Regions from separate parts of the Lysinibacillus sp. FSL P4-0201 genome, predicted to be linked through region 1. Evidence: a T-box and tRNA genes for the amino acid it is inferred to sense, from the RefSeq annotation. Region 1 holds a T-box; the other regions hold tRNA genes.

What was found. A T-box is a leader RNA that pairs with one kind of tRNA and senses whether it is charged. The one in region 1 lies ahead of trpS (tryptophan--tRNA ligase), so its partner is inferred to be a tRNA-Trp.
Region 2: it encodes a tRNA-Trp, which carries the amino acid that the T-box ahead of trpS (tryptophan--tRNA ligase) is inferred to sense. The anticodon was not compared.
Region 3: it encodes a tRNA-Trp, which carries the amino acid that the T-box ahead of trpS (tryptophan--tRNA ligase) is inferred to sense. The anticodon was not compared.

What each region holds. Positions count from the first base shown of each region.
Region 1 is NZ_CP151995.1:812,162-822,666, reverse strand. It holds gene MKY76_RS03895 (CYTH domain-containing protein) at 1-361, shown strand, start outside; gene MKY76_RS03890 (lytic transglycosylase domain-containing protein) at 391-1,149, shown strand; gene MKY76_RS03885 (hemoglobin) at 1,370-1,777, shown strand; gene MKY76_RS03880 (DsbA family protein) at 1,770-2,579, shown strand; gene pepF (oligoendopeptidase F) at 2,971-4,788, opposite strand; gene MKY76_RS03870 (competence protein CoiA family protein) at 4,840-5,958, opposite strand; gene mecA (adaptor protein MecA) at 6,152-6,820, opposite strand; gene spxA (transcriptional regulator SpxA) at 7,254-7,649, opposite strand; T-box leader at 8,140-8,361, shown strand; gene trpS (tryptophan--tRNA ligase) at 8,478-9,467, shown strand; gene MKY76_RS03850 (hypothetical protein) at 9,470-9,691, opposite strand; gene fabF (beta-ketoacyl-ACP synthase II) at 9,798-10,505, opposite strand, start outside.
Region 2 is NZ_CP151995.1:272,828-283,332, forward strand. It holds gene nadD (nicotinate-nucleotide adenylyltransferase) at 1-576, shown strand, start outside; gene MKY76_RS01270 (SLC13 family permease) at 746-2,599, shown strand; rRNA gene MKY76_RS01275 (16S ribosomal RNA) at 2,988-4,539, shown strand; rRNA gene MKY76_RS01280 (23S ribosomal RNA) at 4,722-7,649, shown strand; rRNA gene rrf (5S ribosomal RNA) at 7,720-7,835, shown strand; tRNA gene MKY76_RS01290 (tRNA-Val) at 7,847-7,922, shown strand; tRNA gene MKY76_RS01295 (tRNA-Asp) at 7,927-8,002, shown strand; tRNA gene MKY76_RS01300 (tRNA-Thr) at 8,011-8,086, shown strand; tRNA gene MKY76_RS01305 (tRNA-Tyr) at 8,094-8,177, shown strand; tRNA gene MKY76_RS01310 (tRNA-Trp) at 8,182-8,255, shown strand; tRNA gene MKY76_RS01315 (tRNA-His) at 8,304-8,379, shown strand; tRNA gene MKY76_RS01320 (tRNA-Gln) at 8,389-8,463, shown strand; tRNA gene MKY76_RS01325 (tRNA-Lys) at 8,477-8,549, shown strand; tRNA gene MKY76_RS01330 (tRNA-Arg) at 8,568-8,644, shown strand; tRNA gene MKY76_RS01335 (tRNA-Pro) at 8,660-8,736, shown strand; tRNA gene MKY76_RS01340 (tRNA-Ala) at 8,752-8,827, shown strand; tRNA gene MKY76_RS01345 (tRNA-Ser) at 8,841-8,933, shown strand; tRNA gene MKY76_RS01350 (tRNA-Phe) at 8,940-9,015, shown strand; tRNA gene MKY76_RS01355 (tRNA-Gly) at 9,021-9,094, shown strand; tRNA gene MKY76_RS01360 (tRNA-Ile) at 9,099-9,172, shown strand; tRNA gene MKY76_RS01365 (tRNA-Asn) at 9,179-9,255, shown strand; tRNA gene MKY76_RS01370 (tRNA-Glu) at 9,257-9,328, shown strand; gene MKY76_RS01375 (nitric oxide synthase oxygenase) at 9,899-10,505, shown strand, end outside.
Region 3 is NZ_CP151995.1:3,933,003-3,943,507, forward strand. It holds gene MKY76_RS19845 (S-layer homology domain-containing protein) at 1-4,033, opposite strand, end outside; tRNA gene MKY76_RS19850 (tRNA-Leu) at 4,674-4,754, opposite strand; tRNA gene MKY76_RS19855 (tRNA-Cys) at 4,802-4,875, opposite strand; tRNA gene MKY76_RS19860 (tRNA-Gly) at 4,884-4,958, opposite strand; tRNA gene MKY76_RS19865 (tRNA-Gln) at 4,964-5,038, opposite strand; tRNA gene MKY76_RS19870 (tRNA-His) at 5,043-5,118, opposite strand; tRNA gene MKY76_RS19875 (tRNA-His) at 5,154-5,229, opposite strand; tRNA gene MKY76_RS19880 (tRNA-Trp) at 5,242-5,315, opposite strand; tRNA gene MKY76_RS19885 (tRNA-Tyr) at 5,329-5,412, opposite strand; tRNA gene MKY76_RS19890 (tRNA-Thr) at 5,422-5,497, opposite strand; tRNA gene MKY76_RS19895 (tRNA-Phe) at 5,510-5,582, opposite strand; tRNA gene MKY76_RS19900 (tRNA-Asp) at 5,598-5,673, opposite strand; tRNA gene MKY76_RS19905 (tRNA-Met) at 5,677-5,751, opposite strand; tRNA gene MKY76_RS19910 (tRNA-Val) at 5,778-5,853, opposite strand; tRNA gene MKY76_RS19915 (tRNA-Glu) at 5,869-5,943, opposite strand; tRNA gene MKY76_RS19920 (tRNA-Ser) at 5,968-6,059, opposite strand; tRNA gene MKY76_RS19925 (tRNA-Asn) at 6,065-6,141, opposite strand; rRNA gene rrf (5S ribosomal RNA) at 6,158-6,273, opposite strand; rRNA gene MKY76_RS19935 (23S ribosomal RNA) at 6,386-9,313, opposite strand; rRNA gene MKY76_RS19940 (16S ribosomal RNA) at 9,495-10,505, opposite strand, start outside.

The DNA of each region.
Region 1 (10,505 bases):
CCTTGAAACGACGGATGAAATAACAGCAATAGAGGCGCAACAAATGTTAGATGGCAAAGGATTTTATGCTCAAGAGGTAGCTAAAAGATTAGCTCTTCATCACATTCCTTTAGAACAATTGCATGTATTTGGTTCTCTCACTACAGATCGTGTCGAAATTCCTTACAAAGAGGGACTTCTCGTTTTTGATCATTCTTTCTATTTGCAGCGTGACGATTATGAGGTAGAATATGAAGCAAAAGATGCAATAAAAGGAAATATAATTTTCGACGAATTTTTACAAAAATATGGTATTGATAAGCAACCAACTGATAAAAAAATTGCTCGTTTTATGAAGGCACTAAAAGCACAAAATTTATAAAAGTAGAAAAAAGGAAGGTGTCTGACTCCTTGGATATTCAATCATTCAAATCTTTACTAGAAATTCGGGCTTTGCAAACACTTGGATCAAGCGAAAGTTCACCCACAGACAATGAGTCTATTTTTTCTGATATGATTAACGAATTATTAGGAGAAACTTCGACAGCAAGTAATGCTAAATTATCAAGCTTGCTTGCTACAGGAACAGCAAATAATTCAAATTTCGTCAAAGAATTAGCTACTTTGGAGCAAAGTCCATTAGAATCATTACTTTACAAAGGGTCTAATGCTGTGTTTATACCTGAATCAGTCAAACAAGCTTTAGCAAACACATATGCTAATAACAAACTTGATTCCTATGTTTCAGACGATGTAATAGGCTCTACAGCATATGCTAATTCACTAGCAGGATCAAATGAGTATACTGCCATTATTGAAAAAGCAGCCGCTACTTATCAGATACCCGCGAAGCTTATTGCAGCGGTTATTAAACAAGAATCTAATTTTAATCCAACTGTAGTAAGCCATGCGGGTGCGCAAGGTTTAATGCAACTCATGCCCAAAACAGCACAATATTTGGGTGTGACTAACGCTTTTGATCCAGAGCAGAATATTATGGCTGGTGCAAAATATTTGCGTCAAATGCTAGATAAGTTTAATAATGACCCTTCACTAGCATTAGCAGCTTATAATGCTGGCGCATCTCGTGTTACGAAATATGGAGGAATCCCTCCTTTCAAAGAAACACAGAATTATGTCAAAAAAGTGATGAATTACTTTACAGTGTAATCGCATCTTTCCTGCTATCTATGTCATTTCCAACAAATTTCACCCATAGTGGTGAAATTTGTGCTTTTGTAGCGAACAGCAATTCGAAAGAGCTCTTTGTTTGTGTTAACGAAAAGACGTTGATAGAATGAAGGTAGTCACAAGAATTTCACAATTTGATGAGGATGAAGTATACAATATGGTACTTTACGATATAAAGAATTAAAGGAGCATATAACTTATGAGTCGAAAATACACTGTTCCTTATGAGGAGCTGGGAGCTGAAAAACTGTCAGAACTCATTCATGCGTTCTATAAAAGAGTTGCTCAGCATCCTGATCTTATTCCAATCTTTCCAAAGGATTTAACAGAAACAGCCCGTAAACAAATTCAATTTCAAACACAGTATTTAGGAGGGCCAAATCTTTTTACTGAGGAGCATGGTCATCCGATGATGCGTGCACGTCACATGAATTTTCCTATTACACCTGACCGCGCTCAAGCTTGGCTAGAGTGTATGTCAGAAGCAATGGATGAGGTAGGTTTGGAAGGGAAGTTCCGTGAAACTTATTATCAACGTTTAGTATTAACAGCTCATCACATGGTTAATACGCCAAATGACGATGAGGGGGAATTGTTACGTGAATAATATTCAAATGTTGCAAGAGCCAACGCCAACGATTTCTACTGCAAACAAGCCAATTGAATTGTATATTTTCGTAGATCCACTTTGCCCTGAAGCTTTCAGTATGCAAGCAACTCTTCGTAAATTACAGCTTGAATACAACCATTACTTCACATGGCGCTTTGTTTTAAGTACAGAACTTACTTCTTTAAATTGCTTAAGTAAACGTGTCAAAGGCTGTATTTCAGGAATCGAACTTGATATTAATCACCCTGTTTTACCTTCTATCGCTATTAAAGCAGCTGAATTACAGGGGAAACGTGCAGGTGCGCGTTATTTGTCGAAACTACAAGAATACGTATTATTAAGTCATCAAGATGTAAACTCCTATGCAACGCTTTTAAAAATAGCTGAGGATGTTCAACTCGATATGAATGAGTTTACTGTTGACTTTGGTTCAAAAGAGGCAGCACGTGCTTTCCAATGCGATTTATATATTAAACGCGAAATGGAAGTAGATGAAGTACCAAGTATCGTATTTTTCAATGAATGTATTGAAGATGAGGGACTAAAAGTTAGTGGTAGCTATTCCTATGAAGTTTATGAACATATTTTACAAGAAATGCTGAACGAACAGCTTGTCCGTCAGCCTTTACCATCAATAGAGGACTTATTTTCTAAATTCCATACTCTTTCTACAAATGAAATAGCTTTTATCTATTCATTAACAGAGCAAGCAGCAGAGCGTGAACTAAAGAAACGCATGCTGCAACAAAAGATCGAACGAATCCAGACTACTCACGCTACGTTATGGCGTCTTAAATAATAAAATAAACAAAAGGGACTCCAATCATCATGATGGAGTCCCTTTTTCAAGATAACGCAAAATACAAAGAAGCGCCTCTATCCTCGACCGATAGAGACGCTTCTTTTTCACAAAGGGGATGGGAGAAATGTTCACGTTCAAACAAAGGGGTGTATGTTTGTTTTGTGATTTATTTCACAAGAATTACTCTATCATGGAATAATATATTTAGCAATGAAACCAATACTAGATTCACAAATTTGTCAAATAGAAAGCGATTACAAACAGTATTTTTCCAAGATGCACACTTTTAAACTATTTAGAAATCAAAAAAAAACATTATTCTTTCCTTTTAATTTATGCTGTTAATAAAAATAATTGGGCTATAGGAACATTCCTATAGCCCAATTAATTAGTTATTTAACAATAATTTTTCTAATTCATTTAAACGTTCTTCAAATACTTTACATGCATCTTCAATTGGCTTAGCTACGTTCATATCAACGCCTGCTGCCTTTAATACCTCAATAGGGAAATCAGAGCATCCCGCTTTTAAGAAGTTATTAATATAACGTTCTACAGCTGGTGCACCCTCCTCTAAAATTTGTTTACTCAATGCTGTAGCGGCTGATTTACCAGTCGCATACTGATAAACATAGTAATTATAGTAGAAGTGTGGAATACGAGCCCATTCTAAGCCTATTTCCTCATCAACCACCATATCATCACCGAAGTACTTTTTGTTTAATTCATAGTAAACTTCTGTTAAACGATCTGCTGTCAAGGATTCACCGTTCTTATCCATCTGATGAATAAGGTGTTCGAACTCTGCAAACATTGTTTGTCTGAATACCGTACTTCTGAAGCCATCTAGCCAATGGTTTAATAAGTATATTTTTTGTTGTGGATCATCAATTGTTTTCAGTAAATAGTCATTTAATAACTCTTCATTGCAAGTAGAAGCGACCTCTGCCACAAAAATAGAGTAGTCTCCATAAACAAAAGGCTGGTTGTTACGTGAATAATAACTATGAACACTATGGCCAAATTCATGTGCTAATGTAAATAGATTGTTCACATTATCCTGCCAATTCATTAAAATATACGGATTCGTACCATAGGCGCCTGAAGAATAGGCTCCACTACGCTTCCCTTTATTCTCTAAAACATCGACCCAGCGGTTATCCAGTCCATTTTGAACGATGCTTTGATATTCCTCCCCTAATGGAGCTAAAGCCTTTACTAAAATATCTTTCGCTTCATCATAAGAGACCTTCATTTCCACCTCTTTAACTAGTGGCGCAAATAAATCCCACATATGCAATTCGTCTACACCCAATAATTTCTTACGCAACGAAATATAACGTTGCATAGCTGGTAAATGCTTATGAATTGTTTCCACCAGCTGATCATAGACATTTTCAGGAATGAAGTTATTAGACATGGCAGCGTGGCGTGCAGATTCATAATGACGAATTCGAGCACTTACATTATGCTTCTTTACATTACCAGTTAGCGTAGCCGAGAACGTATTTTTAAACTTGCCGTATGTTTCGTACATAGCCTTAAATGCGCCTTCACGTACAGAGCGATCCTTGCTCTCTAAAAACTTGATATAATTACCATGCGTAAGTTGTACTTCTTCTCCCTCTTCATTTTTCACATGAGGGAATACCATATCGGCATTGTTTAACATGCTGAATGTATTCGAAGCTGTACCTGTCACCTCAGACATTTGCGCTAGCAATGCCTCCTGTTCGGCTGGTAATACATGTGGACGTGCCATTGTAATTTCTTTTAAAGATTGCTTATATAGTTCTAGGTCTTGATTTTCTGTTAAGTAGCGTTCAATCGTTTCTTCACTTAATGACAGAATTTCTGGCGTTAAATAGGAAAGGCCAGCTGAGATACTCGTTGCCAATGTTTGAATACGGCTGTTCATATCTTGATAAAAGCTATTTGTAGTATCTTGATCATAGCGCATATGAGCATATGTGTAGAGCTTCATTGCACGTTCATATATATGATCATGATACTGTAAAGCTGCTAATAATGCCTCTGCCCCATTATTTAAAGTACCTGCATAGCTAGGTGCTTGTTTAGCAAGCTCTGCAACCTCCTTCAATTCCTCTTCCCAAGCTGCATCTGTTGCAAAGATGTCTTCTAAGCGCCATGTTAATTCTTCTGGTACTTCTTTTCGAACCAAAACCTGATTACTGTTACTAGCCATATATGCCAGCCCCCTTTATATGTGCTTTTTTCCTTTTACTCTCATATTTTCTCAGTATATTGTGGCAATTGCAAATAAATGTACATAGACTTGCTCACAATTATCTAGTAAACCATCCTCATGATGCATACGCTTAAGAAGATACCCATAATTTTGAATAGCCCTGAGTGCTTGTTCGGTTACTTCCAGCTGATGCTTACATAAAAAGTTTTCCATCTGCCCCTTTGTTAATTCAAATGGAAGACGTCCTAATTGTTTACTAAAATAAAACAGCATTATTTGCCACTCGCTCGTAAACAAAGGGATAGCTGCTCCTTCTTTCACTGGAATACCAATGTATGGTGGCAGAGCAGTAAGAGAAAGATTTAATTCATAGCAATTACGTAAAAATGGATCTTGTGCCCCCTTCTTGCTATGTAAAAGACGACTATGCGCAAATTGCCTACAAGTCTGTTTATAGAGCTGCCAATAGCGTTGAAATTCTTCTGGGGTAATACGTTGAGGTCTATAAAAAGGGAAATGTTGTAGATCGACCGAAATTTTCTGTACTTTACCTATGAAAGTATGCCCATGAACATGAAGAAGATTCGTCCAATAAACAAACTGGGCTGTCACCGGGTTGTACGTCAATAAATATGGTAAATCCGTTGTCGTTATAAACGCCTTTTGCAGCAGTGGAGAGATTCTAATTTTTCTGATGCCGTTGACAGCTTCTTTGCCTTGTGGAGTTTGAAAAAGCCAAATTGCTTGTATATCGTTTCTTTCATAGCCCATTGTTCGTTGGTGCCATTTTTCATGAGAGATAGTACTACATTGAAATTCAACTGCAAACTGCTCCTTATCGAGTGTAACAAGCAAATCTGGGCGCTGAGAAACCTCCTTTAAATATGGTTCTAGTTTCACCTGATGTCCATGCTTTTGGAGCCACTCATATAATTGCACTTTACCTTGTAAATGTATTTTAGATTCACCTTCTGCGAACAGCTGTGAACATTGATTTTTTGTGAAGTGAGCAAAGTGGGGAATATTATAGTTACCTATTTTCAATTGAACTTGTTCTAAACATTGAGGGCAATAAAATTTCATTTGCCGCCTATATCGCTGTAAAGCTTTCCTCGTATATTGATATGGGAGAAATAGTTGCTGTTGATTGTTATAGGCAATCAGCATAGTATCAGCTCCTTTTTAGCCAACTATAATAGAATGGATTTTCACTAACAAAAATAAAGCACCTTTTTCTTGAAATTTTAAAAATGCGCTCTTATTCAAGCTCTTTGATGCTGAAAACATAAAAAAGGACTGTAGCGAAACTCGATTCATTTACGAGTTTCACTACAGTCTAAAATAATTAGTATTTCATTGCCTATGCAAAGTATTTTCGAACTGTTTCAAAGCAATTGAATTCCATAATCTTTTCACCGTACTCCTCTAGACGATGAATTGTAAAATTGGATGGTGTTAAAAATTCCTTGATAACTGCATTTCTATCATGACGATTTAAATCCTCATCTGCGTTTCCGAAATCAACAACTAGATAGTACCAATTTTCATATTTGAATAATGAGGAATCCACTAATTCGTCTGTCATTCGTTTTGCGACAGGGATTAACTCATCAATATCTTTAAATTTATAAACATAAATGTCTGTATCCATAAATAATTCTGACTCATCCATGTCACCAAATTGAGTTAGTTGGCTAAGAAGATCCTCTCCAACTTCATCGAATGGTGCAAACATATCTTTGTGTTCATCAAAATTCGAATGACCATCTAATGTTTCACCGTCTTTTAAAATATGTGCACGTGTGACAATGATTTCTAAGCCTACTTCAGATGCATTGATATGAATCCAAATCGGACCCTCTACATCAAAATAATCCTCCGTGTTTACTTCATCAATCATATCCCAAAAAAGTTGTTCACCCTTTGCTCGATTGTACCAAATTTCTTCACGACTATAGCCGCGATCCTCTATATCATTGTACGTAATAAAGAGCTTGAGTGTATTTTCATTTACACGTTCGATGTCCACTAGACCTCATCTCCCTTCACTGTCATATGTCGAAAAACAGTTTGTTTCATTAGTATGCTTTTATTCTTTGTTTTTAACCTTCATACTGCATTTGTTTTTCAACCTTTGACCACACTACAGTAAAACCATCGAGTAACCGTAAACATGAATTTTTGTGTTCACAGTTGTCTCTAACTCTATTGTATGCTGTTCTGTCATAAAATGAAAAGGATATACACCGTTTCACAGAAGATATTTGAATTATTGAAATTGTAGTAAACTATTTAACTTAAATCAAGTTTAACATACTTTTACGGAAATATATGACTTTTCCCTATTAATTATTATACTTCATATAGAAGGTTTTACAGAAGTAAAACATAAAAAAAAGATGTCACAACATGTATTCCACATCTGTAACATCTATTACATATATTATTCAGAATAGAAAGGTTTAATTCACCATTCGTTGCGCTTCTTGTAATTGATATGCTCGAACTTTTCGAGGTAAGAAACGACGAATTTCATCTTCATTGTAGCCAACCTGCAGACGTTTTTCATCTAAAATGATTGGTCTACGTAGTAAGCCAGGATATTCCTGAATTAATTCATATAAACGTTGTAATGGTAAGCTTTCAACATCCACATTTAATTTTTGGAATATTTTAGAACGAGTGGAAATGATTTCATCAGTTCCATCTTCTGTCATTCGTAAAATTTTTTTTATTTCACTTATGCTAAGCGGTTCAGAAAATATATTACGTTCTGTATATGGAATTTCGTGCTCCTCTAACCAAGCTTTTGCTTTACGACAAGAGGTACAACTTGGTGATGTAAATAGGGTTACGATCATTCTGACACATCCTTTCATTTAAAAATCATTATCTATAAACCAGAACCAATGTGTTAAATTAGAATTAATGTAATGTAAAATACACAGTACCATTATACAGTACTCAGCTGTATTTGAATATAGTTCCAATAAAAAAATCTGAACCTATCCATAAATATTCTGTCTATTCATACAGCTTTCAAATATGATGTATTTTCTTCAAACTTATGTGCTACTACTACCATTCCCATTTTTAAAGCATTTTAAACATCTAAACAGATATCTCAGTTGTTCTCATTTAAGAAAAATAATCGAGAAAATTGTCAATCCCATGTGTACATCCAAACAATTTTTTAATAAAAAATTATAAATTTATAACAAAATTACATAACAAAAAAAGCATATAATTTTTTCTAGAAAAAAAACACCGTCAAAAGTCTGACTTTACACAAAGGAATCTTTATAATATAATTCTTTGCAATCAAATCAATTTGAACAATTTAAATTGAGAAAAACGCTGACGAAGAGTAGTACATATGCTAATTCACGTATAGAGAGTCTGTGGTTGCTGTAAACAGATCGTGGATGCATGTGGAATGGACTTCCGAGTTAGCTTTGTGAACGCTACTTGAAGCTATTAGCAAAGCTCGTCCCTTCACGTTACGAAGCTGAGTGGCCTTTTTAGGCAAGCTGGGTGGTACCGCGGATTCAAACATCATTCGTCCCTTCATTAGAAAAAATCTAATGAGGACGCATGATGTTTTTTTGTCTTCATCACCAAGTTGAAAGGTGAAGACAACGCTGTGACACAAGTTACAGCAATTGAATTCGAGGAGGAATTTTTTAATGACAACTATTTTTTCTGGCGTACAGCCTACAGGTATCGTAACATTAGGGAACTATTTAGGAGCATTCAAGCAGTTCCCGGCACTACAAGATGAAGGAAACGCTATTTATTGTATCGTTGATCAACATGCCATCACTGTTGCACAAGATCCTAAAGAATTACGAGAAAGTATTCGTAAGCTTGCTGCTACCTACATTGCTACTGGCATTGACCCTAAAAAATCGACATTATTTATTCAATCAGAGGTGCCAGCGCATGCTCAGGCAGGATGGATGTTACAATGTGTTGCGTCTATCGGTGAGCTAGAACGTATGACACAATTCAAAGATAAATCACATGGTAAGGAAAGCGTATCTGCTGCTCTTTTAACATATCCACCGCTAATGGCTGCAGACATTCTACTTTATAACACAAATATTGTCCCTGTCGGCGATGATCAGAAGCAGCATATTGAGCTAACTCGTGACCTTGCAGAACGCTTTAACAAACGCTTTGGCGATGTTTTAACAATTCCGGAAATTCAATTACCTAAAGCTGGCGCACGCATTAAATCCTTACAAGAGCCAACAAAGAAAATGAGTAAATCAGATCCAAATACGAAAGCGACAATTCGCTTATTAGATACTGCGAAAGACATTGAGAAAAAAATTAAATCAGCTGTAACTGACTCTGACGGCATCGTTGCATTTGATGTGGAAAATAAACCAGGTGTTTCAAATTTATTGACAATCGAATCAGCTATTTCAGGGGTAGCCGTTGAAGATTTAGTCAAAAAATATGAGGGAATTGGTTATGGTGGATTCAAGCAGGGTGTAGCAACAGCAGTAATTGAACACCTAACACCTATTCAAGAGAAATTCTATCATCTAGTAGAATCATCAGAATTAGATGTCATTCTAGATGAAGGTGCTGAAAAGGCGAATGCGATTGCTAGTGCTACATTAAAACGTATGGAAGATGCTATGGGTCTTGGTCGCGCACGTCGCTAAACTTACGGCTTGTCTGAGGATCGATCAAAGCCCAAATCAAGCACAACTGCGCAGATGATGATACAGGCTCCTACCGCCATATAAAATTCTGTTGTTTGAAAAATAAATTTGAAAACAACCTTCCATGAATAACCTAGTGTGCGGTAATTTAAATACAATATGAGATTCCCTACAGAGAGGATCATTAAGCCATAACTTACTAAAAATAAAAAGAGACGAAACATAGTAATGGCATCCTTTCTATTTCTTCTTACTTATCATTTATTCACAAAACTATAAAAAAAGACGTCAGCCATTTAAATTTGGCTGACGTTTTTTTATGTTTATCTATTATGCTTCATATTTTTTGAATAGGAGACTTGCATTATGACCACCAAAACCAAGAGAATTACTCATTGCATATTGAATATTTGCTTCTCTTGCTTCGTTTGGAACATAATCTAAATCACATTCAGGATCAGGATCTTTTAAATTGATTGTAGGTGGTAAAATCCCTTCTTTAAGGGCTAATGCTGTGAAAATAGCTTCCACACCACCTGCTGCTCCTAATAAGTGACCCGTCATAGATTTTGTTGAGCTCATTGCAAGGTTATACGCATGATCACCAAAAGCAGTTTTCACAGCTTGTGTTTCGAATAAATCGTTATAAGGCGTACTTGTACCATGGGCATTAATATAATCAACTTGTGATGGCTCTACGCCACCATCTGTTAATGCTTGCGTCATCGCACGTGCTGCACCTTCACCCTCTGGAGCTGGAGCCGTAATGTGATGCGCATCCCCAGTTGCACCATAACCTAAAACTTCAGCATAGATTTTGGCACCACGAGCTTTTGCATGTTCATATTCTTCTAAAATGACAATACCCGCTCCTTCTCCGATAATAAAGCCATCTCGGTTTTTATCGAATGGGCGACATGCAGCTTGTGGATCTTGATTTAATGATAGTGCTGTATTGGCACAAAAACCTGCAACCGCCATTGTTACGATTGGTGATTCAGCACCACCAGAAATCATAACATCAGCATCTCCACGCTC
Region 2 (10,505 bases), 540 kb from region 1:
ATTACCAATGTCCATCTTTGGACAGCAAGCACTGTAGCACATCGGTGTAAGTTAGATAAGGTTATTTTTTTGCCTTGTTCAAATAAACGCAAAGATAAAACCATCAAAACAGCTGATACACATCGTTGGAATATGCTTCAGTTAGCTATTGCTAAGGATGATCGTTTTATCGCAGATTCCTATGAGATGGATCAAGAAGGCTGGAATATCTACACATATGACACTATGAAATACTTTAGAGAGAAGAACCCAGAGGATGAGGTGCATTTTATTATGGGTGCTGATTTACTAGTGGATATTGGTGCAGGTTTATGGAAAAAGGGCGACGCATTAGTAGCGGAGAATAAATTTATTGTAATGGCACGACATGGCATTGATATGCTATCAACCATTAGTCGTTCTCCGATTTTAAGAAATAATGATGATGGAAGATTTCATCTTATAGATAAAGGGCTAGCGATGGAAATTAGCTCTACCTATATTCGAGAAGAATTTGCAATGGGAGGAGAACCGAGATACCTCTTGCCTACTGCTTGTTACAACTATATTAAAGAACATCATCTTTACCAAAAATAAAATAGTGAAGCTATCATTATAAGTGTGGATGACTACCACACTTATTTTAATTTTGAAAAGATGGTGAATTTTATCATATAGAGCTCAGGGTAAGCTATAATAAAAATAGTAATGAAGTACAATTTTTTGCTGTCAATTTTTAATAATGATTAATGTTAGAAAGGAATTCATGAATGTGCAGCTTACATTAACATTTCTTATTTTAGGAGCAACAATTTTCGCATTTGTGACCAATAAAATACGAGCAGATCTTGTAGCAATTGTGTCACTATTAGCATTTGTCATTATGGATATTTTGACGCCCGCGGAGGCATTAGCTGGTTTTTCAAACTCTGTAGTTTTAATGATTGCAGGGTTATTTGTCGTGGGTGCAGGGATTTTACGTACGGGCCTGGCAGGCATGGCGGGGCAACTCTTACTAAAATGGTCAGGCAATAGTGAGCTGAAGTTATTTGTGCTACTGCTTATTATTGTAGGGTCGGTTGGTGCATTTATGAGTAATACGGGTACTGTCGCCTTAATGATGCCAATCGTTGTAAGTATAGCAATAAGTATGAAAGTCAGCCCTTCTAAATTTCTACTACCACTCTCCTATGTAGCAAGTCTTTCTGGTCTGATGACACTGATTGCGTCCCCAACCAATTTAATTGTCAGTCAGTTATTGGTTGATCGAGGCTATAACAAACTTGGCTTTTTTGAAGTAACTCCTATTGGTATCGTGGGGATGATTGCTGGCATTTCCTATTTAGTACTTGTAAGAAATATTTTATTACCAAAGGATCAAAACCGTACACAGACTAATGAAGGCTATAAACTTTCACCGAAAAAAATTATTAAACAATATGATTTAAATAATCGTCTATTTAAAATCTCCGTTCCTGAGGAGTCACCTATTATTGAAACATCGTTAGCGGAATTAAAACTACCAGCTAAGTATATGCTTTGTATGATGAAAATTCATCGGAAATCACAGGAGGGCATTAATTTACTACCGATGACTTATCAAGAAATGGCAGGACCAACTAGTGTCATTCATGCCAAGGATGAGTTATATGTTCAAGGAGAAATAGAGGATATTCGGCGTTTTGTTGAGGATTATCATCTTGAGATGCAAGGATTAGTTGAAGGAGAAGCCGATGAATTAGTATCGAAGCATCTGGGTATTGCAGAGGTATTGCTTACCCCAAATTCGAGCTTTATCAATGAAACGGTTAGTTCCCTTGGGTTCCGGGAAAAATACAATCTAAATATCATTGGTATTAATCGTAAGGGTGGTTACAAGCTTCAGGATATGGTGTCTCACAAATTAAAATTTGGGGACGCAATATTAGTACAGGGAGCATGGGATGAAATTCTTTTGTTAGCAAGAGAAACGCAAGATGTCGTGGTTGTAGGACAGCCGAAAGAACACGCAAGTGTGGCAGCAGCTACAGGCAAAGCTGGAATTGCGGGGATTATTATGTTATTCATGATTATTTTGATGGCATTTGAAGTTTTCCCTGCTGTCATTTCTGTGATGATTGGTGCTGTACTTATGATTTTAACAGGCTGCTTGAGAAACATGGAAGATGCCTATAGCAATATGAATTTTGAAAGTATTGTGTTAGTGGCTGCCATGTTACCAATGGCGACAGCGTTAGAAAAAACAGGGGGCATGACCATTTTATCTGATGGTATTATTAATGCTTTAGGTGGTTTCGGACCATACGGTGTACTCATAGGAGTTTATATTTTGACAGCTATTTTCGGTCAATTTATTAGTAATACGGCAACTGCTGTATTGTTTGCACCCATTGCAATGAGTGCAGCCATTGCAATGGAGGTTAGTCCCACAACATTTATGATTGCAGTCGCAGTTGCAGCAAGTATGGCATTTGCTACGCCAATTGCTTCCCCTACGAATGCACTGGTAATGACGGCGGGGGGCTATAAATTTATGGATTTCGTAAGAATAGGGGTTCCGTTACAGCTTGTTATGTTTATTGTGATGATGATAGCCATCCCGTTCTTTTTCCCATTTTAAAAACTCGGTTTCTTTACCGAGTTTTTTGTTTTTTAAAAGATCTATTATTTTTTTGTAGGAAATTATGATAAAATTATTTTCTAGTTCATGGTCTAATATTGAACTAGCTTGTGAATAGATTTTATAGTTATTAATATAGGAAGTTTTACTCTGGTAATAAAAATAATAAAGTTTTTTATTAAAAAGTGTTGACCTTTTAAAAATAAGGGTGTAGTATTATACAAGTCGCCAGGGTGACACGCTAAAATAAAGCAAAACATGAACCTTGAAAACTGAACAAGCAAAACGTAATCAATAAAGTTTTAAGTAGCTAGTTTTGCTAGTGAACAAAACAAAAATTTTGGACATCAAACATGATGCCAGCAAAATTTGAGCTAATCAAATTTCTTTTATGGAGAGTTTGATCCTGGCTCAGGACGAACGCTGGCGGCGTGCCTAATACATGCAAGTCGAGCGAACAGAAAAGGAGCTTGCTCCTTTGACGTTAGCGGCGGACGGGTGAGTAACACGTGGGCAACCTACCCTATAGTTTGGGATAACTCCGGGAAACCGGGGCTAATACCGAATAATCTCTTTTGCTTCATGGTGAAAGACTGAAAGACGGTTTCGGCTGTCGCTATAGGATGGGCCCGCGGCGCATTAGCTAGTTGGTGAGGTAACGGCTCACCAAGGCGACGATGCGTAGCCGACCTGAGAGGGTGATCGGCCACACTGGGACTGAGACACGGCCCAGACTCCTACGGGAGGCAGCAGTAGGGAATCTTCCACAATGGGCGAAAGCCTGATGGAGCAACGCCGCGTGAGTGAAGAAGGTTTTCGGATCGTAAAACTCTGTTGTAAGGGAAGAACAAGTACAGTAGTAACTGGCTGTACCTTGACGGTACCTTATTAGAAAGCCACGGCTAACTACGTGCCAGCAGCCGCGGTAATACGTAGGTGGCAAGCGTTGTCCGGAATTATTGGGCGTAAAGCGCGCGCAGGCGGTCCTTTAAGTCTGATGTGAAAGCCCACGGCTCAACCGTGGAGGGTCATTGGAAACTGGGGGACTTGAGTGCAGAAGAGGAAAGTGGAATTCCAAGTGTAGCGGTGAAATGCGTAGAGATTTGGAGGAACACCAGTGGCGAAGGCGACTTTCTGGTCTGTAACTGACGCTGAGGCGCGAAAGCGTGGGGAGCAAACAGGATTAGATACCCTGGTAGTCCACGCCGTAAACGATGAGTGCTAAGTGTTAGGGGGTTTCCGCCCCTTAGTGCTGCAGCTAACGCATTAAGCACTCCGCCTGGGGAGTACGGTCGCAAGACTGAAACTCAAAGGAATTGACGGGGGCCCGCACAAGCGGTGGAGCATGTGGTTTAATTCGAAGCAACGCGAAGAACCTTACCAGGTCTTGACATCCCGTTGACCACTGTAGAGATATAGTTTCCCCTTCGGGGGCAACGGTGACAGGTGGTGCATGGTTGTCGTCAGCTCGTGTCGTGAGATGTTGGGTTAAGTCCCGCAACGAGCGCAACCCTTGATCTTAGTTGCCATCATTTAGTTGGGCACTCTAAGGTGACTGCCGGTGACAAACCGGAGGAAGGTGGGGATGACGTCAAATCATCATGCCCCTTATGACCTGGGCTACACACGTGCTACAATGGACGATACAAACGGTTGCCAACTCGCGAGAGGGAGCTAATCCGATAAAGTCGTTCTCAGTTCGGATTGTAGGCTGCAACTCGCCTACATGAAGCCGGAATCGCTAGTAATCGCGGATCAGCATGCCGCGGTGAATACGTTCCCGGGCCTTGTACACACCGCCCGTCACACCACGAGAGTTTGTAACACCCGAAGTCGGTGAGGTAACCTTTTGGAGCCAGCCGCCGAAGGTGGGATAGATGATTGGGGTGAAGTCGTAACAAGGTAGCCGTATCGGAAGGTGCGGCTGGATCACCTCCTTTCTAAGGATTATTTCGGAATACAAACCTTGGGTTTGTAAGATTACGTTTTGCGTTCAGTTTTGAAGGTTCATTCTATCTGAATGAAACACTTCAAAACTTGTTCTTTGAAAACTGGATAAAACGACATTGAAATTGTAACAAACACATTTATTTTTTAAGTTTTTTTATAGGCTTAATAACTTGGTTAAGTTATTAAGGGCGCACGGCGAATGCCTTGGCACTAGGAGCCGAAGAAGGACGGCACTAACACCGATATGCTTCGGGGAGCTGTAAGTGAGCTTTGATCCGGAGATTTCCGAATGGGGGAACCCACTACGTTTAATCGCGTAGTATCTTGACGTGAATACATAGCGTCTTGAAGGCAGACCCAGGGAACTGAAACATCTAAGTACCTGGAGGAAGAGAAAGAAAAATCGATTCCCTGAGTAGCGGCGAGCGAAACGGGAAGAGCCCAAACCAAGAGGCTTGCCTCTTGGGGTTGTAGGACACTCTATACGGAGTTACAAAAGAGCGAGTTAGATGAAGCGACTTGGAAAGGTCCGCCAGAGCAGGTAAAAGCCCTGTAGTCGAAAGTTCGTTCTCTCCTGAGTGGATCCTGAGTACGGCGGAACACGTGAAATTCCGTCGGAATCCGGGAGGACCATCTCCCAAGGCTAAATACTACCTAGTGACCGATAGTGAACCAGTACCGTGAGGGAAAGGTGAAAAGCACCCCGGAAGGGGAGTGAAAGAGATCCTGAAACCGTGTGCCTACAAGTAGTTAGAGCCCGTTAATGGGTGATAGCGTGCCTTTTGTAGAATGAACCGGCGAGTTACGATTACGTGCAAGGTTAAGCTTTAGAAGGCGGAGCCGCAGCGAAAGCGAGTCTGAATAGGGCGAAATAGTACGTGGTCGTAGACCCGAAACCAGGTGATCTACCCATGTCCAGGGTGAAGGTGAGGTAACACTTACTGGAGGCCCGAACCCACGCACGTTGAAAAGTGCGGGGATGAGGTGTGGGTAGCGGAGAAATTCCAATCGAACTTGGAGATAGCTGGTTCTCTCCGAAATAGCTTTAGGGCTAGCCTCGTGATGAGAATACTGGAGGTAGAGCACTGTTTGGACTAGGGGGCCATCCCGGTTTACCGAATTCAGACAAACTCCGAATGCCAGATATTTATACACGGGAGTCAGACTGCGAGTGATAAGATCCGTAGTCAAAAGGGAAACAGCCCAGACCACCAGCTAAGGTCCCAAAGTAATCGTTAAGTGGAAAAGGATGTGGCGTTGCACAGACAACCAGGATGTTGGCTTAGAAGCAGCCATCATTTAAAGAGTGCGTAATAGCTCACTGGTCGAGTGACGCTGCGCCGAAAATGTATCGGGGCTAAACGATTCACCGAAGCTGTGGATTGACATCTACGATGTCAGTGGTAGGAGAGCGTTCTAAGTGCGTTGAAGTCAGATCGGAAGGACTGGTGGAGCGCTTAGAAGTGAGAATGCCGGTATGAGTAGCGAAAGACGGGTGAGAATCCCGTCCACCGTATGACTAAGGTTTCCTGAGGAAGGCTCGTCCGCTCAGGGTTAGTCGGGACCTAAGCCGAGGCCGATAGGCGTAGGCGATGGACAACAGGTTGATATTCCTGTACCACCTCCTCACCGTTTGAGAAATGGGGGGACGCAGTAGGATAGGGTAAGCGCGCCGTTGGTTGTGCGCGTCCAAGCAGTAAGGCGTGTGTGTAGGCAAATCCGCACACTGTAACGTTGAGCTGTGATGGCGAGTCCGTATGGACGAAGTTCCTGATTTCACACTGCCAAGAAAAGCCTCTATCGAGGTGAGAGGTGCCCGTACCGCAAACCGACACAGGTAGTCGAGGAGAGAATCCTAAGGTGTGCGAGAGAACTCTCGTTAAGGAACTCGGCAAAATGACCCCGTAACTTCGGGAGAAGGGGTGCTCTTGAGCGTGCAAGCGCATGAGAGCCGCAGTGAATAGGCCCAGGCGACTGTTTAGCAAAAACACAGGTCTCTGCAAAACCGTAAGGTGACGTATAGGGGCTGACGCCTGCCCGGTGCTGGAAGGTTAAGAGGAGTGGTTAGCGCAAGCGAAGCTGCGAATTGAAGCCCCAGTAAACGGCGGCCGTAACTATAACGGTCCTAAGGTAGCGAAATTCCTTGTCGGGTAAGTTCCGACCCGCACGAAAGGCGTAACGATCTGGGCACTGTCTCAACGAGAGACTCGGTGAAATTATAGTACCTGTGAAGATGCAGGTTACCCGCGACAGGACGGAAAGACCCCGTGGAGCTTTACTGTAGCCTGATATTGAATTTTGGTACAACTTGTACAGGATAGGTAGGAGCCAGAGATCTCGGAGCGCCAGCTTCGAAGGAGGCGTCGGTGGGATACTACCCTGGTTGTATTGAAATTCTAACCCATGCCCCTTAGCGGGGCAGGAGACAGTGTCAGGCGGACAGTTTGACTGGGGCGGTCGCCTCCTAAAAGGTAACGGAGGCGCCCAAAGGTTCCCTCAGAATGGTTGGAAATCATTCGTAGAGTGTAAAGGCACAAGGGAGCTTGACTGCGAGACCTACAAGTCGAGCAGGGTCGAAAGACGGGCTTAGTGATCCGGTGGTTCCGCATGGAAGGGCCATCGCTCAACGGATAAAAGCTACCCCGGGGATAACAGGCTTATCTCCCCCAAGAGTCCACATCGACGGGGAGGTTTGGCACCTCGATGTCGGCTCATCGCATCCTGGGGCTGTAGTCGGTCCCAAGGGTTGGGCTGTTCGCCCATTAAAGCGGTACGCGAGCTGGGTTCAGAACGTCGTGAGACAGTTCGGTCCCTATCCGTCGTGGGCGTAGGAAATTTGAGAGGAGCTGTCCTTAGTACGAGAGGACCGGGATGGACACACCGCTGGTGTACCAGTTGTCTTGCCAAAGGCATCGCTGGGTAGCTATGTGTGGACGGGATAAGTGCTGAAAGCATCTAAGCATGAAGCCCCCCTCAAGATGAGATTTCCCATTACGCAAGTAAGTAAGATCCCTCAAAGACGATGAGGTAGATAGGTTCGAGGTGGAAGTGTGGTGACACATGGAGCTGACGAATACTAATCGATCGAGGACTTAACCAAAAAAGTTTGAAACATTCAATGTATCGTTTATCCAGTTTTGAAAGAGCAAATCTTTCAATTAAATACAAAGTCTAGTGATGATGGCAAAGAGGTCACACCCGTTCCCATACCGAACACGGAAGTTAAGCTCTTTAGCGCCGATGGTAGTTGGGGGCTTCCCCCTGTGAGAGTAGGACGTCGCTTCGCTTATTTTTTGTGGAGGATTAGCTCAGCTGGGAGAGCACCTGCCTTACAAGCAGGGGGTCGGCGGTTCGAGCCCGTCATCCTCCACCATTTTGGTCCCGTGGTGTAGCGGTTAACATGCCTGCCTGTCACGCAGGAGATCGCCGGTTCGATCCCGGTCGGGACCGCCATTATTATTGCCGGTGTAGCTCAGTTGGTAGAGCAACTGACTTGTAATCAGTAGGTCGTGGGTTCGACTCCTATCGCCGGCACCATTCCCTTGGAGGGGTAGCGAAGTGGCTAAACGCGGCGGACTGTAAATCCGCTCCTTAGGGTTCGGCGGTTCGAATCCGTCCCCCTCCACCATTTTAGGGGCATAGTTCAACGGTAGAATAGAGGTCTCCAAAACCTTTGGTGTGGGTTCGATTCCTACTGCCCCTGCCAGGTATTGAGGTACTCGTTCATAATACAGCTAATATAATCTATATAGTGGCGATTGTGGCGAAGTGGTTAACGCATCGGATTGTGGTTCCGACATTCGTGGGTTCGATTCCCATCAGTCGCCCCATTTTAAAATTGGGGTATAGCCAGGCGGTAAGGCAACGGATTTTGATTCCGTCATGCCTAGGTTCGAATCCTAGTACCCCAGCCATTTTTAATTTCACGAGCCATTAGCTCAGTTGGTAGAGCATCTGACTTTTAATCAGAGGGTCGAAGGTTCGAGTCCTTCATGGCTCATCATTTTTTAATTAACATGCGCCCGTAGCTCAATTGGATAGAGCGTCTGACTACGGATCAGAAGGTTATGGGTTCGACTCCTGTCGGGCGCGCCAATAAAATCATGTTTACGGAATGTAGCTCAGCTTGGTAGAGCACTTGGTTTGGGACCAAGGGGTCGTAGGTTCGAATCCTGTCATTCCGACCATCTTTCATGATAAATGGGGCCTTAGCTCAGCTGGGAGAGCGCCTGCCTTGCACGCAGGAGGTCAGCGGTTCGATCCCGCTAGGCTCCACCATTGTAATATTTTTGGAGGTATACCCAAGTCTGGCTGAAGGGATCGGTCTTGAAAACCGACAGGCGGGTAACACCGCGCGGGGGTTCGAATCCCTCTACCTCCTCCATTTTTCGGGTCAGTAGCTCAGTTGGTAGAGCATTAGATTGAAGCTCTAAGTGTCGGCGGTTCGATTCCGTCCTGACCCACCATTATTGCGGGTGTAGTTTAATGGTAAAACCTCAGCCTTCCAAGCTGATGTCGTGAGTTCGATTCTCATCACCCGCTCCAAAATGGGCCTATAGCTCAGCTGGTTAGAGCGCACGCCTGATAAGCGTGAGGTCGATGGTTCGAGTCCATTTAGGCCCATATTATTCCGAAGTAGCTCAGTTGGTAGTAGCACCTGACTGTTAATCAGGTTGTCGCAGGTTCGAGTCCTGCCTTCGGAGCCACGGCCCGTTGGTCAAGTGGTTAAGACACCGCCCTTTCACGGCGGTAACACGGGTTCGAATCCCGTACGGGTCATCAAGCATGTAGCACAGATGTGTGTTACATGCTTTTTTCTATTCTCCTGTTCGTTAAACGATAAAAGATAATGCAATAGCAGAAAAAGATCTATTTGCAAGGTGAGGGACTGAATTTCATTCCCCTAGCATCTTACTATGGGCTCCTATAAACCGTTTCACTTACCACGTACACTTCCATGGTCAATACTTTTGTGAAGGCTGCTTGACTTCTCTAGTATAGCGATACAGGCGAAATCCTGCCCAGAGAATTTGTGAAACTGGTTCTGCTCTATGCGAAAGCGAAGCACCAGCAGCAAGTAAGTAGCCCAGAACGAATAGCTTTTTCACCATTTACAAAAATTCTATTGATTTCTTTGTTCTACAACCCCCTGAAAAAGGCTACATGACTACTGTAGCCTTTTTATAATAATTAATATCTTTCTCCCTTACATTCTCTTACGAAAGAGAGTCTATAGAGTAAATATGAACAAACTATTTCATATATAAAATATGTATGTTTTTTCAATTACTATTTTCATGGTGCTTGTTGTTTTGTTCCTCTAATATGAGGATAAGTGGAGGAATCGATATGAATATACAGGAGATACAGCAATTTTTAAGTCTATATCAGACAGAACAAAATGAATCAGAACTTTGGTTAAAGAATAGATTACAGGCAGTTAAGGATGCAGGTGAATATCACCCAACAACAGAGGAGCTAGTTTTTGGCGCACGGGTGGCATGGCGAAATAGCAATAAGTGTATTGGACGTCTGTTTTGGCAGTCACTGCATGTGGTAGATGCACGTGATGTTTTAGATGAAAAGGCTATTTTTCAAAAATTACTAGAACATATTGATTATGCGACAAATCATGGGAAAATTCGTCCAACTATAACAGTGTTTGCTTCAGATAGAGTACGGATTTGGAATCATCAACTAATTCGTTATGCAGGCTATGAAACAGATGCAGGCATTATTGGAGATTCACAGTCCATTAAATTTACAAAAGTGTGTGAGTCGTTAGGATGGAGAGGTAAAGGAACTGATTTTGATGTATTACCACTCGTTATACAGGTGGATAATCGTGCTCCTCAAATGTTTGTAATTCCTGAAGAAAATATAGTAGAGGTCTCAATCCGTCATCCAGAGTCAATCGATATGGAGAAATTAGGAATGAAGTGGTATGCCGTACCTA
Region 3 (10,505 bases), 1.5 Mb from region 1:
CTACTGCATCATCTGCTGCGTTTGGATTACTATCCACAAAATACTCATATGTCTTCTGAGTTTGTAAATTTGATAATTTTGTATACCCAGCAACACCTACCGCTACTGTAGGTTCAGGTGCAGCAGCAGGTTTGATATCGTTTAACTCAATTTGCGTTAAATCTTGTACATCATTTGCTGGTTGCCCTCCTGCTGAAGCTATACGAATATGCACAAATTGACCCGCATTTATCGAAATATTATCAATTTCTGTTGTTCCTGATAGGGGTATTAATGTTGCGCCTGCCCAGTCTGTGCTAATAGATGTCGTAGCATTACTATCTATTATATATTCATACGTCACACCATCTGTTAATCCTGTCAGTTTCATTGTTCCTGCATTCGTTCCTTGTGCTTTCATTGCATTAGGTGCAGTAATTGGATTTACAATTGTTAATGGTATATTCGTTATATTTATTGTTTTTGCATCAGAATAGACTGTTTCATTCACAAATTCTTTTTGAGGCTTCGCTTTATTCAAAGCAGCGTCTTTTAAAGAAATATTGTTACCATTTGCACTCATCGTGATGGTTGTATTTTGTTCAATTTTTGATACGGTTGTTGCACCTAACGTGACAGTTACGGTATTTCCTAAAAGTTCAAAGGAATCATCATTAGCAAAAGCAAACGTAGAATTTGTTTGATTACTTAAAGTAAAATCATTCGCTAAATCAATTAGATTAGCCAAACCAAGATTTACATCCTCTGAGAAGATAATCGTTAACTGATCCCCTACATCTACACCGTTAGAACCCTTATCTATGAAGCCTGAACTAATAATAACTGGTGCAGCCTGATCAACTGCTGTCACATGAATCCCAGCTATATTCACTCCATTGATATCTATGATAGATTCATTTGGATTTTGAATAACCTCTGGTGTGAAGTGAGTACCAACCATTGGTTCCACTCTAATTGTAATATATTTGTTTTCACCTTGTGTATATAATGGATTAGGATTACCATTGCTAAGCAGTGGCGTTCTTCCATTTTTGTCTGTTACTTTTATAGATTCTACAGTAAAGCCAGGGACTGTAAATGAATCCTTAGTTACTGTCGTGGGATCAATATTTGCTGAAAATTTTAGGCGAATGGTTTCCATTTTTCCATCTTGTGAGCTGACCCCATCTTTACCATCTATCGTAACCGTTTCTAGCAATGGGTTATTTACTATTGTATTAGCAACTACTTGTCCAATCTTTTTTGCGATTTTACCTGCTGACGTTCTTTCTACTACAACAACTACCTTACCAGCAGCTGATGAAATTTTACCATCAGGCGGAAGTGTTTCCCAAGAAGATACATCAGCATTTAATGATGGCTTTCCAGCGTCTGCTGCATTCGCATCATCAAAAACTTTAAAAGCAAACTCATTACCTAAATCTACAGGTTCACCAACTGTAATATTTATTTTATCGTTACTGAATGGATCGTCCACTGCCGTAACAGCTAATGGGCTTAAAGATCCGATGCTAACTCGTGTTCTTAAACTCTCTGCATATTGAGTACCATTGTCTGTTACTTTTATAATCGCTACATCAATTTCAGACATCCCATTAGCAAAACCAGAGGAAATCGCAATTGATTTTTCACCATTTCCGTCAGGAAGTATACCCCATTCTAATTGATTGCCTGAAACATCGTATACAGAAATCATATAATCACCTATTGGGGAAGGGAGTTTAACTGTCACTTTGTCTGCCCCAGTAGCATTGTCAGTAACAGTAATATCACTAACTGCTGGCGCATTCGGGAAAGTCGTTGGTACTCCTTTTTCGGCTCTTGTGCTTTCTGTTTTTCCGTTTTCTGTAACTGTTACATAGACTTTATCAAGTCCTAGAGGAAATCCTCCTAGAATCTCTACTATACTAAGTGCAGTTGACGTTGTTACTGAAAAGCTTCCAAGGATATTTCCATTTGTACTTGCATCATACACTTTAATTAATGAACCTACTTGTAATGAAGGTAAAGCAATCATATCCTTGCCTGCTGTCGCGTAATTAACCAATTGTATGTGTGAAGGAGCTTGTGATTGATTTGAACTTTGAACATATACCGTCGTTGATAAACTTGCTGGTATGTTCCCACTTGCTGCATACCGTACTTCATAGTTTCCTGCACCTAAGCCAATAATTTCTGTTGCTAATAAAGGTACATTCGTCCAACTTGTGTCTGTAACTAGTTTATATTGATATTTCTTACTTGCATTTAAACCTGTAATCTTACCATCATTTCCTACTAAAGTTGGAGACACCCCTTGTAAACCCTTTGGTGCTGATGGTGCTACGGGAACTGTTGTATCAATAGACCCGCTACCTGAGTTATCAGATGACGTATCGGATAAATCTGGGTTTTTTGTTCCAGCAACTCGTTCGACATTGCCTTTTACAGAATTATAATTTTGAATTATATCAGCAGGTTTTGAACCTGTTGGAATAACAAGGTTGCCAATTTTGGTTTCTGTTCCTATTGTAACTTTTGTTTCTCTATTAAGTGTTTCAAGATTATTTACTCGACCGATTGTTTGCAGATTTACATTTGCACTTGTCATAAGAGATAGATTAACAATGTCACTTTTACCAGATAATTTAACCTCACCTGTAGTTGTTACTTGTAAAGAAGTTACATTTGAGTTAATGACAACGTCAGTAGCTCCCTGGACAATCAATACTTTAGGAAGCACCACTGAACTTCCAGCAGTTAATATTGCATTGCTATTAACAACAATCTCTCCCACTGTAGATGCTCCAGATGTTTTCGATAGGAAAATAACATCAGCATTTTTATCGACACCCACATCACCCAATTGAAATTCACTGAAAACTACTCTTCCTCTTACTTTAGTTTCATTCGCAGCTATAGGTAAGTTATTCATAGATGCAACCTTTGCTCCAAAAGATTTATATGCATTAGTTTGATTTGCTAGTTGCAAAGTATCATCAATCGTCGTTTTACCTTCCACTTTCAAGAATTCAGAGTAGAAAGAATTCTCAACGCCTTTACCCACATGTAAATCGCCTTTAATGGTGATATTCTTCATTGTGATGTAATCGCTATTTACAATGACAGTAGAATCGATAGTTGCACCTTTTCCATCAAACACAGCATGATTTACATAGGGGTTATTAGTATCAGTACTTGGTGTACCTTTTGCAGTTAATTCAATAGATTGTATTTGTTCAATTTTATTCTCTTTTATAGTTAGTTTTAAGTTGGCACCTTTTAATGTCGCTAGATTACTCGGATTAATCCATTTCTTTTGATCATCTGAAAGTGTATATGTACCTTCAGAAGTCACCAGTGTCTCATCTGTAATATTGGAGATCGTCTCATTCAAATGAACAGGAACAGGTGTTATTTTGTTTTCACTACGGTAAATTAACGCTGCTAGTTGTCCACGAGTCACACTTTTATTAGGCGAAAATGTTGTTGGGGTTGTTCCGGATGTGATTTCATTTTCAATCAATACCCCAACATAATTATTAAACCAATCATCTTGACTCACATCTGTAAAGTTTATTTTTTGTTGAGAATTTTCTGATTTTAAATCATAGGCTAATGAGATAATTTTTGCCATCTGTGCACGAGTCACAGGATCATTCGGTCTGTATTCACCTTCAGATCCCACAATAATTCCTTTATCGGCTAATGCAGCAATATATTTATAGAAACTATGCTTTTCAGAGACATCTTTAAATCCTGGGTTCTTAATATTAGTTGTATCTAAATCTAATGCAAGTGCGATGATTTTTGCAGCATGGGCGCGAGTTAAAGGTTCGTTTGGACGGAAAGTACCATCTTCATAGCCACTTATAATATTACGTGCATGTAAACTATTTACTGCTTCATAAAAGTATGCATTTGACTGTACATCTTTGAATTTAGTTGCAGCTGCGTTAGCATTTGGTATCACTGTCACTAAACTACCTACCACAACAGATGCTGTAACTGTAGATGCTATTATCTTGTTAAAATTTTTATTCTTTTTTTTCATAATCTCACATTCTTTCCCTCATTATTGATGGTGACTTATTTACTAATAAATAGTAATTTACGATATATCTTTTTGCATATTTTTTTAAATTGGAATATCTCCCTTTCTTATTATAATTCCACAATGGTTTTTGGGTAGTTATTACCAAATATTTTAGATATATCCTTTTTTACTTTCCATTTTAGAGAAATTAGTCTACCTATCATACAAATGTGGTAAAAATATTTTATAATAAATAGTAAAATTAATATATATAAATTTTGAATTAATAGAACAAAAATTTTAGTTCAACTTCATGCATGACCCATACGTTGTGATTGATGTTTTCATGTTTCATCGATACAAAACATATCTTAATGCCACTTGTTTCTAAGTGAAGGAAGAAACTAAACTCTGTCTTGTCATTTTCTGCTTTTAAGAGGCAAGTACACATTAATTTATCAGTTAACGTTACCATAATGAAGGTAGATTATATTAAATAACTTTAGTTTGCTAATACAGCGCAAAATATAGCTGCTGTAAAGGCAAAAATATGACCCATTCAGTCCCCCGCTCCTTTATCTATGTTTATATACTTTCTATAATTTTTTACAACAAAAAAAGAACCCCTGATATATCAAGGATTCTTCGTTGTAATTGATACCGGTGGTCGGGGTCGAACCGACACTCCAAAGGAACACGATTTTGAGTCGTGCGCGTCTGCCAATTCCGCCACACCGGCATAATGGAGATAAAAAAAATCGGATAAACCGATTAACAGTTAAAATATGGAGGCGGCAACCGGATTTGAACCGGTGATAAGGGTGTTGCAGACCCGTGCCTTACCACTTGGCTATGCCGCCGTCATACATGGAGCGGAAGACGAGGTTCGAACTCGCGACCCCCACCTTGGCAAGGTGGTGTTCTACCACTGAACTACTTCCGCAAAAATGGCTGGGGTACTAGGATTCGAACCTAGGCATGACGGAATCAAAATCCGTTGCCTTACCGCTTGGCTATACCCCAACAATGGGGCGACTGATGGGAATCGAACCCACGAATGCCGGAACCACAATCCGGTGCGTTAACCACTTCGCCACAATCGCCATTGTATTATGATGTTTATTAATTTTATATGAGATGGGGCGACTGATGGGAATCGAACCCACGAATGCCGGAACCACAATCCGGTGCGTTAACCACTTCGCCACAATCGCCATAAAATTAATTGGCAGGGGCAGTAGGAATCGAACCCACACCAAAGGTTTTGGAGACCTCTATTCTACCGTTGAACTATGCCCCTAAAATAATAAAACTGGTGGAGGGGGACGGATTCGAACCGCCGAACCCTAAGGAGCGGATTTACAGTCCGCCGCGTTTAGCCACTTCGCTACCCCTCCGGGAATATCTGGTGCCGGCTATAGGAATCGAACCCACGACCTACTGATTACAAGTCAGTTGCTCTACCTGCTGAGCTAAACCGGCAAAAAAATAAGATGGGTCAGGACGGAATCGAACCGCCGACACTTAGAGCTTCAATCTAATGCTCTACCAACTGAGCTACTGACCCATATTTTAAAATAAATGGCGGTCCCGACCGGGATCGAACCGGCGATCTCCTGCGTGACAGGCAGGCATGTTAACCGCTACACCACGGGACCATTTGGTTGCGGGGGCTGGATTTGAACCAACGACCTTCGGGTTATGAGCCCGACGAGCTACCACTGCTCCACCCCGCGATAATACTATAATATTGTTAAAATAATGGTGGAGGATGACGGGCTCGAACCGCCGACCCTCTGCTTGTAAGGCAGATGCTCTCCCAGCTGAGCTAATCCTCCATCTGGGTATTGAATTGGTGACCCCTACGGGATTCGAACCCGTGTTACCGCCGTGAAAGGGCGGTGTCTTAACCACTTGACCAAGGGGCCATCGTTTGGAACACATCAAAGTGCTGGCGGAGAGTAAGGGATTTGAACCCTTGAGACAGTGTTAACCGCCTACACGATTTCCAATCGTGCTCCTTCGGCCACTCGGACAACTCTCCAAGAATGGCTCCGAAGGCAGGACTCGAACCTGCGACAACCTGATTAACAGTCAGGTGCTACTACCAACTGAGCTACTTCGGAATAATTTTAGTATATAGCCTAGCGACGTCCTACTCTCACAGGGGGAAGCCCCCAACTACCATCGGCGCTAAAGAGCTTAACTTCCGTGTTCGGTATGGGAACGGGTGTGACCTCTTTGCCATCATCACTAGACTATTTGAAAGACAATACTTATTATAACATATCTTATAAAAATTACAAGTATATTCTAATATTTTATTCTTTCAAAACTGGATAAACGGTGCATTGAATGTTTCAAACTTTTTTGGTTAAGTCCTCGATCGATTAGTATTCGTCAGCTCCATGTGTCACCACACTTCCACCTCGAACCTATCTACCTCATCGTCTTTGAGGGATCTTACTTACTTGCGTAATGGGAAATCTCATCTTGAGGGGGGCTTCATGCTTAGATGCTTTCAGCACTTATCCCGTCCACACATAGCTACCCAGCGATGCCTTTGGCAAGACAACTGGTACACCAGCGGTGTGTCCATCCCGGTCCTCTCGTACTAAGGACAGCTCCTCTCAAATTTCCTACGCCCACGACGGATAGGGACCGAACTGTCTCACGACGTTCTGAACCCAGCTCGCGTACCGCTTTAATGGGCGAACAGCCCAACCCTTGGGACCGACTACAGCCCCAGGATGCGATGAGCCGACATCGAGGTGCCAAACCTCCCCGTCGATGTGGACTCTTGGGGGAGATAAGCCTGTTATCCCCGGGGTAGCTTTTATCCGTTGAGCGATGGCCCTTCCATGCGGAACCACCGGATCACTAAGCCCGTCTTTCGACCCTGCTCGACTTGTAGGTCTCGCAGTCAAGCTCCCTTGTGCCTTTACACTCTACGAATGATTTCCAACCATTCTGAGGGAACCTTTGGGCGCCTCCGTTACCTTTTAGGAGGCGACCGCCCCAGTCAAACTGTCCGCCTGACACTGTCTCCTGCCCCGCTAAGGGGCATGGGTTAGAATTTCAATACAACCAGGGTAGTATCCCACCGACGCCTCCTTCGAAGCTGGCGCTCCGAGATCTCTGGCTCCTACCTATCCTGTACAAGTTGTACCAAAATTCAATATCAGGCTACAGTAAAGCTCCACGGGGTCTTTCCGTCCTGTCGCGGGTAACCTGCATCTTCACAGGTACTATAATTTCACCGAGTCTCTCGTTGAGACAGTGCCCAGATCGTTACGCCTTTCGTGCGGGTCGGAACTTACCCGACAAGGAATTTCGCTACCTTAGGACCGTTATAGTTACGGCCGCCGTTTACTGGGGCTTCAATTCGCAGCTTCGCTTGCGCTAACCACTCCTCTTAACCTTCCAGCACCGGGCAGGCGTCAGCCCCTATACGTCACCTTACGGTTTTGCAGAGACCTGTGTTTTTGCTAAACAGTCGCCTGGGCCTATTCACTGCGGCTCTCATGCGCTTGCACGCTCAAGAGCACCCCTTCTCCCGAAGTTACGGGGTCATTTTGCCGAGTTCCTTAACGAGAGTTCTCTCGCACACCTTAGGATTCTCTCCTCGACTACCTGTGTCGGTTTGCGGTACGGGCACCTCTCACCTCGATAGAGGCTTTTCTTGGCAGTGTGAAATCAGGAACTTCGTCCATACGGACTCGCCATCACAGCTCAACGTTACAGTGTGCGGATTTGCCTACACACACGCCTTACTGCTTGGACGCGCACAACCAACGGCGCGCTTACCCTATCCTACTGCGTCCCCCCATTTCTCAAACGGTGAGGAGGTGGTACAGGAATATCAACCTGTTGTCCATCGCCTACGCCTATCGGCCTCGGCTTAGGTCCCGACTAACCCTGAGCGGACGAGCCTTCCTCAGGAAACCTTAGTCATACGGTGGACGGGATTCTCACCCGTCTTTCGCTACTCATACCGGCATTCTCACTTCTAAGCGCTCCACCAGTCCTTCCGATCTGACTTCAACGCACTTAGAACGCTCTCCTACCACTGACATCGTAGATGTCAATCCACAGCTTCGGTGAATCGTTTAGCCCCGATACATTTTCGGCGCAGCGTCACTCGACCAGTGAGCTATTACGCACTCTTTAAATGATGGCTGCTTCTAAGCCAACATCCTGGTTGTCTGTGCAACGCCACATCCTTTTCCACTTAACGATTACTTTGGGACCTTAGCTGGTGGTCTGGGCTGTTTCCCTTTTGACTACGGATCTTATCACTCGCAGTCTGACTCCCGTGTATAAATATCTGGCATTCGGAGTTTGTCTGAATTCGGTAAACCGGGATGGCCCCCTAGTCCAAACAGTGCTCTACCTCCAGTATTCTCATCACGAGGCTAGCCCTAAAGCTATTTCGGAGAGAACCAGCTATCTCCAAGTTCGATTGGAATTTCTCCGCTACCCACACCTCATCCCCGCACTTTTCAACGTGCGTGGGTTCGGGCCTCCAGTAAGTGTTACCTCACCTTCACCCTGGACATGGGTAGATCACCTGGTTTCGGGTCTACGACCACGTACTATTTCGCCCTATTCAGACTCGCTTTCGCTGCGGCTCCGCCTTCTAAAGCTTAACCTCGCACGTAATCGTAACTCGCCGGTTCATTCTACAAAAGGCACGCTATCACCCATTAACGGGCTCTAACTACTTGTAGGCACACGGTTTCAGGATCTCTTTCACTCCCCTTCCGGGGTGCTTTTCACCTTTCCCTCACGGTACTGGTTCACTATCGGTCACTAGGTAGTATTTAGCCTTGGGAGATGGTCCTCCCGGATTCCGACGGAATTTCACGTGTTCCGCCGTACTCAGGATCCACTCAGGAGAGAACGAACTTTCGACTACAGGGCTTTTACCTGCTCTGGCGGACCTTTCCAAGTCGCTTCATCTAACTCGCTCTTTTGTAACTCCGTATAGAGTGTCCTACAACCCCAAGAGGCAAGCCTCTTGGTTTGGGCTCTTCCCGTTTCGCTCGCCGCTACTCAGGGAATCGATTTTTCTTTCTCTTCCTCCAGGTACTTAGATGTTTCAGTTCCCTGGGTCTGCCTTCAAGACGCTATGTATTCACGTCAAGATACTACGCGATTAAACGTAGTGGGTTCCCCCATTCGGAAATCTCCGGATCAAAGCTCACTTACAGCTCCCCGAAGCATATCGGTGTTAGTGCCGTCCTTCTTCGGCTCCTAGTGCCAAGGCATTCGCCGTGCGCCCTTAATAACTTAACCAAGTTATTAAGCCTATAAAAAACTTAAAAAATAAATGTGTTTGTTACAATTTCAATGTCGTTTTATCCAGTTTTCAAAGAACAAGTTTTGAAGTGTTTCATTCAGATAGAATGAACCTTCAAAACTGAACGCAAAACGTAATCTTACAAACCCAAGGTTTGTATTCCGAAATAATCCTTAGAAAGGAGGTGATCCAGCCGCACCTTCCGATACGGCTACCTTGTTACGACTTCACCCCAATCATCTATCCCACCTTCGGCGGCTGGCTCCAAAAGGTTACCTCACCGACTTCGGGTGTTACAAACTCTCGTGGTGTGACGGGCGGTGTGTACAAGGCCCGGGAACGTATTCACCGCGGCATGCTGATCCGCGATTACTAGCGATTCCGGCTTCATGTAGGCGAGTTGCAGCCTACAATCCGAACTGAGAACGACTTTATCGGATTAGCTCCCTCTCGCGAGTTGGCAACCGTTTGTATCGTCCATTGTAGCACGTGTGTAGCCCAGGTCATAAGGGGCATGATGATTTGACGTCATCCCCACCTTCCTCCGGTTTGTCACCGGCAGTCACCTTAGAGTGCCCAACTAAATGATGGCAACTAAGATCAAGGGTTGCGCTCGTTGCGGGACTTAACCCAACATCTCACGACACGAGCTGACGACAACCATGCACCACCTGTCACCGTTGCCCCCGAAGGGGAAACTATATCTCTACAGTGGTCAACGGGATGTCAAGACCTGGTAAGGTTCTTCGCGTTGCTTCGAATTAAACCACATGCTCCACCGCTTGTGCGGGCCCCCGTCAATTCCTTTGAGTTTCAGTCTTGCGACCGTACTCCCCAGGCGGAGTGCTTAATGCGTTAGCTGCAGCACTAAGGGGCGGAAACCCCCTAACACTTAGCACTCATCGTTTACGGCGTGGACTACCAGGGTATCTAATCCTGTTTGCTCCCCACGCTTTCGCGCCTCAGCGTCAGTTACAGACCAGAAAGTCGCCTTCGCCACTGGTGTTCCTCCAAATCTCTACGCATTTCACCGCTACACTTGGAATTCCACTTTCCTCTTCTGCACTCAAGTCCCCCAGTTTCCAATGACCCTCCACGGTTGAGCCGTGGGCTTTCACATCAGACTTAAAGGACCGCCTGCGCGCGCTTTACGCCCAATAATTCCGGACAACGCTTGCCACCTACGTA